DNA from 2 places in the Cytobacillus sp. Bac17 genome. Region 1 is predicted to be linked to the other one. Evidence: riboswitches for the same ligand, from Rfam matches in the RefSeq annotation. Region 1 holds a riboswitch; the other holds the start of a gene.
What was found. A riboswitch is a leader RNA that binds a small molecule or an ion and turns the genes downstream of it on or off. The one in region 1 is predicted to bind preQ1.
Positions count from the first base shown of each region.

Region 1 (3,416 bases):
CGTCACAGCATTATACTTTCTTGCTGTGATGGCAAACTTTTTCCCCAGCACCATGAGAACGAAATAACCTGTGACAACCTGTGACATCGCAAGCAGCACCCAGCCAAGCCCCTGTGTGTAAGCAACGCCGGGACCTCCAATGAAACTGCTGGCACTTCCGTAGGTTGCAATCATCGTCATAGCCAGAATAAAACCGCCAAGCTGCCTTCCCCCAAGAAAATAATCCTGCAGGAACGAACTCCCGGTATCAATCTTTCTGCTGGACCATAAGCCTACGAGAAAAATAATAATTAAAAAGATGAGAAGAGGAAAAATTACCTGCCAATTCATTCAGATTCTCCCCCTTCCCCGTTTTCTTCAAACGGCACTTCTTTAAACAGGAACTTAACAGCTGCTGTTACCAGAATCACCATTACGGCAAATCCTGCTGCGCAGCTCCAGAAAAACCAGGCAGGCAACCCCCAAATATATGTATACTCACCAGCAGGCCCAGACCCCATCCCATAGGCAAACCCATACCACCATACAAAATTGAAGAGCACCAGACCAATGCCAATCCACGCCTCTCTCTCTGCGATTTTAAAGCGCGGATCTTTTTTATGTACGCCTTTCTTCATTATGTCCCCCTTCAGAGCTTTATTATAGTAACGTACCATAAAATACAGAATATTCCCTGAATATAATCCCACTTATGTATATTTTCTGCAACAAAAAAAGCAGATTGCTCTGCCTTTTTGATATTATTTTAAAATTTCACTTTAAGCAAGCTAGGATCTTAACGATTGTCAATTGTCTCCGGGTAAAGGTCATGGTTCATTAAACGGTATTCTGCCATTTTTTCATATTTCGTCCCCGGCTTGCCGTAGTTGCAATACGGATCAATGGAGATTCCGCCACGTGGCGTAAATTTGCCCCAAACCTCAATATAGCGCGGGTCCATTAATTCAATAAGGTCGTTCATAATGATGTTCATGCAGTCTTCATGGAAATCTCCATGATTTCTAAAGCTGAAAAGATATAGCTTTAATGACTTGCTCTCTACCATTTTCTGATCCGGAATATAGCTGATATAGATGGTCGCAAAATCCGGCTGTCCTGTTTTCGGGCAAAGACTCGTAAACTCAGGGCAATTAAACTTTACAAAATAATCGCGGTTTGGATGCTTATTGTCAAAAGCCTCCAGAATATCAGGCGAGTATTCAAAAAGATATTTTGTACCCTGATTTCCCAATAGCGTAATATCCGTTAATTCCTCATCTTTTCTTCCTGACATAAAAAAGCCTCCCTTTATACGATCCCGCTGATCCTAAGAAGAGGTCCAAAAAGTACAGCTTAAAAAATAAAAACCATATCCTCTTATGGATATGGTTGATTATTATAATCAAAGCCATAGTTTTTTATAGAGGGTGAAGCTATGAACCTCTCCCGCTCACACGGGAATATTCGAAATATAATTGTCATTGTTACTATAGAGAAAAAGCCTGTTTCTGTCAATAGGGGCTTCTTTATCTGGTTTTCATTTATTCTTCTATAGTATAATTACGTTAATTTTCTTAGAAAGGTGACATGTTATGTGGAATGAGTTTAAAAAATTTGCCCTGAAGGGAAATGTGCTTGATTTGGCTGTCGGGGTTGTTATCGGAGCTGCCTTCGGAAAGATTGTATCTTCTCTTGTAGATGATATCATCATGCCGCTTGTTGGATTGCTGATGGGCGGAGTAAACTTTACGAATCTGATGGTAAAAGTTGGAGGAGCTGAGGTCAAATACGGTTTATTCATACAGAATGTGGTTGATTTCTTCATCGTGGCATTCTCTATTTTCATCTTTATCAGGATTATCAACAATCGTTTTAAAAAGAAAGAAGAAGCAACACCTGCACCAGCTGTGGATAAAAACGTTGAGCTATTAACGGAGATAAGAGACCTTTTAAAAACCAATAAATGATGAAACTTATATAATAGTTCTGACGTATATACATATACAAATGATTTTAGGGGAGAAATGAAACAAATGTATGTACAGCAAACCGCAAATAATAGTTATTTGCCTTCTGTTTTACGGGCATTCGCCTTATCATTGGGTATTGCTTTTATCGGAACGATGGCGGGTGTTTTCGTCCCTCCAGCCCTGTTTTTGCCGCTCATGATTCTTGAACTCGGAATGCTGCTTTTCGCTTTCCTGCTTCGCCGCAAAAAGGCCATCGGGTATCCATTCCTTTATGTATTTACATTTATTTCAGGGATGACGACCTATCCGATTGTTGCCCATTACCTGGCTGCCATTGGCCCGAACCCCGTACTGGTCGCACTTGCAGCGACAACGGTTGTGTTTACAGGCCTGGCTGTATACGCTACGACAACCAAGCGGGATTTATCTTTTCTTGGCGGCATGCTGATGGCAGCATTGCTTGCCCTTATTGCAATCTCTATTTTCAGCATCTTCTGGCCGTTAAGCTCTAACGCGATGCTGGCATTCTCCTTCATCGGAGTGCTTGTATTCAGCGGATATGTGCTATTCGATTTCAACCGCATGAAGCATTATGGAGTTTCACCGGAAGAAGTGCCTTTAATGGCTCTTAACCTATACCTTGATTTTATTAACCTGTTCATTAATATTCTTCGTATTTTTGGAATTTTGGGGAGCAGGGACTAAACAGGAGTGCGAACTCCTGTTTTTTTATGTGCAAGCTTCATTTCTTTATTCCTTCAAAAAGATTAGGTATGATCAGAAGTAAATCCGAAAGGCGGGATAATAATGAATTATATTTTGGAAACCCAAAATCCTGATAAAAATATTACGCTTGAACAGGCCATTAATGGCCAATATACAATGGCTGTTTTCGTCCGCCATCTTGGCTGACCGGTGTGCAGAGAATATCTTGCGCAGTTGCGCGAGCGCATAAGTGAATTGGAAGCCAGAGGTTTTCAAGTCATTGTCATTGCTCCTTCTAAAGGAACATTCATCAATCAATTCCTTGAGCAATTCGGCCCGTTCCCTTTTCCAATCCTTGGCGATCCATCCCGGGAAGCTTATAGAGGAATGGGACATAAAACAATGCCAAAGTGGAAGCTCCTTTCAAAAGCAGCATTTGGATTTATAACAGGAAAAGTGAAGGGGTTTGTCCCTGATAATGAAAAACAGAAGGAATTTGTCATGAAATCCATGAAGACCCAGAATGTCTACATTCAAGGCGGGACATGGCTTTTCTCGCCACAGGGAAAGATTTTATGGAAGCATATTGATGAATCCCCTAAAAATCACGCAAAGATTGCTGATGTTTTAAAGAAAATGGACGAAGTTAAAGCTTGAAAGGCAGTCAATTACTTGGCTGCCTTTCCTTTTGTTAACTCCCATATTTCACGCAAAACCGGCATCTCTTCCATTTCCTTCTCCGTTACAAGATCCCATTGAATC
Region 1 is NZ_JALJRC010000007.1:85,971-89,386, reverse strand. Features, by position in the region: gene panF (sodium/pantothenate symporter) at 1-330, opposite strand, end outside; gene NR125_RS11370 (YhdT family protein) at 327-617, opposite strand; gene queF (preQ(1) synthase) at 776-1,273, opposite strand; PreQ1 riboswitch class I at 1,384-1,429, opposite strand; gene mscL (large conductance mechanosensitive channel protein MscL) at 1,572-1,946, shown strand; gene NR125_RS11355 (Bax inhibitor-1/YccA family protein) at 2,013-2,654, shown strand; gene NR125_RS11350 (AhpC/TSA family protein) at 2,865-3,311, shown strand; gene NR125_RS11345 (5-formyltetrahydrofolate cyclo-ligase) at 3,323-3,416, opposite strand, start outside.

Region 2 (3,416 bases), on a different contig from region 1:
TTTCCGTCATCTCTTCAACAAGCGGTTTAATCAGTGAACACACGAAATTAAACGGGAGCTGGCCATTTGAAAGCTGATAGGCCTTAAATGGATTATAAAAAATGGTTACAGTTGTGTAAGCAGGTATGTATTCAATCATCCATTCGGGAGGGTACTTTTCAAGAAAGGCAGTCAGCGACTGAACTTTCTGATGAGTTTCCTTGCTGATTTCTTTCCCAAGCTCAACAAGAACAGCATCATCCCCTAATGGGTGAAGGGTGTATCTCATCATTTCACCAGCTTTCGCAGTAAATTTGTTTGTACTGAGGAATAAAATATTATTTGGTAATAATAAATCTTCATTTTTATTCAAAAGAATTTCATTCATTATTCTTTCTGAAAAAAGGGAAAATCATGTCTTCTAATGCTTGAATGAAAAACATTTATTAGTAATGTTATATATTTATGCAATGTCCTTAGCAGAAGAATATAATATTATATAATAGACTGAAAATTCTATTTGTGCAAATTATTCTGCTAGAAGGCGTACCAATAACTTCAAAGTTTAGTTTGTCCATCATTTTGGGAATAGAGGAGGTACATCACCATTTAGGGAGAGATCATATTGGAAGCAGATTTAGAAATGAACTTATCAGAAAGATTTGAGGCTGCCTTTAACCGTATTCACAAAGCCTTAAAACAATCTGCTAAAAACGCCAGAACAGATAGATTTTATAAACTTATAGAAATACAGAAAAATCATTCGCTGATTCGATTATATGAAGATGATTTGCATCAGTTTGCCAAGCTGCGAAATGCCATTGTCCATGAAAAAATAGACCTTGATTATTATATTGCGGAGCCTCATCTCGAGACGGTAGAAAAGATTGAAAGGATTGCCGGCCATTTTGAAAAGCCAAAAACCGCACTTTCCATAGCTGCAACTCCGGTATTTTATTTTTATGAAGATGGCAAGCTAACGGATGTACTGGCCATAATTAATAAATTTTCACACTCCCAATTCCCCATTTACTCGAGAAAAGAGGAATACTCATGGCTATTAACTTCGGCAGATATCGTGAAATGGATGGCAGAGCACTTTACAGAAGAAACAATCCAGTTGAAAAAGGTGAGAATTAAAGAGCTTTTCAGCAAGAAATCAAAGCATCAAATCTCGTTTGCAGGCAAACATACATCTATCTTTGAATTAGAGGATATGTTTGAGGACTGCCGAAATAAAAATGAAAAGCTTGAAGGGATCATAGTTACCGAGAACGGAAAGCCGACTGAAAAACCAAAAGGCATCATAACAGCGTGGGACCTCCTGGAAGCCGATTCAGAAAATTAAAACGCAAAAAAGGTGCAAGCAATAGCTGCACCTTTTTTGCCGGTTCCGATTATTGCAGCAGTCCCAGACGCATCAGAGTAGACCTATCCTGAATATTCATTCCTGCAGACTTTCTTATAAATGTCCCTTTTTTTGCAATGCCAAAGGAATAGCGTGAAGTCGATGTAAACCTGATCATGGCTTCAGTCCCTCCTTATGAAATTGGCGCTGCATTATTACTTTCCCGCGATTTTGAATAATAAAACTTTTTTACTGTATAAATTTAAGCCTTCTAAAAAGCCAATAAAGATGATAATATAAACTGATAGTTCAATAGCAAAATCCGTGTACACGGTAGAGGTTCTAGCTACCCTCTTTAAAAAACTAAGGAAAACAGGTCTGCTTTCTTAGTGGTCCTGTTTTTCTATTTAAAGGAGAATTTTTATATGAAAAATGATAAAGCCCTCGTTGTGTTCAGTGGCGGTCAGGATAGTACAACTTGCTTATTCTGGGCAAAGGAACGTTTTGAAGAAGTGGAAGCCGTCACTTTTAATTATAATCAGCGTCATAAGCTGGAGATCGAATGTGCACAGCAAATAGCAAAAGAACTGGGGATCAGGCACCACATTCTAGATATGTCCCTATTGAATCAGCTGGCACCAAATGCACTAACCCGTGATGAGATTAAAGTAAAGGATGGGGAGGAAGGCGGGCTTCCATCCACATTTGTGCCTGGGAGAAACCTTTTATTCCTGTCATTTGCTGGTGTGCTGGCCAGTCAGATTAATGCAAAGCATATTATAACCGGGGTGTGTGAAACAGATTTCAGCGGCTACCCAGACTGCAGGGATATTTTTATAAAATCATTGAATGTCACCCTTAATCTATCAATGGATGAACAGTTTGTGATCCATACACCATTAATGTGGCTCAACAAAGCAGAGACATGGAAGCTGGCAGATGAATTAAATGCCCTTGATTATGTGCGTGAGAAAACACTGACATGCTATAACGGAATTCCGGCTGATGGCTGCGGGGAGTGTCCAGCATGCCATTTAAGGAAAAATGGCCTTGAAGAATACCTCAAGGAAAAGGAGGAGCTTTAAGCCATGTACGGTTTCAGGATTGTTGATAAACTGCAGAAGATAAATGAGGATATCAAACCCGATCAGCTGAAATACCACCATAAGCGTGTAATGGTCAGCAAGGAATTCACTTTTGATTCAGCCCATCATCTGCATTGCTATGAAGGCAAATGCAAAAACCTGCATGGGCACACCTACAAGGTGATTTTTGGCATAAGCGGATTCGTGGATGACAGAGGATTAATGATTGATTTCGGCGACATTAAAAAAATTTGGAAAAACGAAATTGAAATATTCCTTGACCACAAGTATCTGAATGAAACGCTGCCGCCAATGAATACGACAGCAGAGAATATGGTTGTCTGGATTTATGAAAAAATGGCACAAAGCCTCCAAAACAGAAAAGAGCAATATGTTGGTGCAAGAGTAGAATTTGTGCGCCTTTTTGAAACTCCTACAAGCTATGCGGAAGCAAGAAGGGAGTGGATGGAGGTTGAGTAAGATTCCTGTTCTCGAAATATTCGGACCAACCATTCAGGGTGAAGGAATGGTGATCGGCCAGAAAACGATGTTCGTCCGTACAGCAGGATGTGATTATTCATGCAGCTGGTGTGATTCATCCTTTACCTGGGATGGAAGTGCGAAAGACAGCATCCGCCAAATGGAACCGGATGAAATTTGGAAAGAGCTTAAAGAGCTGGGTGGGGATGGATTTTCCTTTGTGACCATATCCGGGGGTAATCCTGCACTTTTAAAAAATTTGAGTGAACTCATTTCTTTGCTCAAAGCAGAAAAAATTAAGATCTGCCTGGAAACACAGGGGAGCCGCTGGCAGGATTGGTTTTATGAAATTGATGAACTGACCCTATCCCCAAAACCGCCGAGCTCAGGCATGAAAACAGACTTCGATGTGCTCGGTTATATTGTGAATAATCTTCAGACCAAAAGAAAGGCAGAACAGCAGGTCTCACTGAAGATTGTTGTTTTTGATGATAAGGATTATGAATACGCTAAAAACATTCATA
Region 2 is NZ_JALJRC010000017.1:58,042-61,457, reverse strand. Features, by position in the region: gene pxpB (5-oxoprolinase subunit PxpB) at 1-268, opposite strand, end outside; gene NR125_RS18500 (CBS domain-containing protein) at 605-1,327, shown strand; gene NR125_RS18495 (hypothetical protein) at 1,377-1,505, opposite strand; PreQ1 riboswitch class I at 1,658-1,700, shown strand; gene queC (7-cyano-7-deazaguanine synthase QueC) at 1,753-2,412, shown strand; gene queD (6-carboxytetrahydropterin synthase QueD) at 2,416-2,892, shown strand; gene queE (7-carboxy-7-deazaguanine synthase QueE) at 2,885-3,416, shown strand, end outside.
Region 2: another riboswitch for preQ1. It lies ahead of queC (7-cyano-7-deazaguanine synthase QueC); the one in region 1 lies ahead of queF (preQ(1) synthase).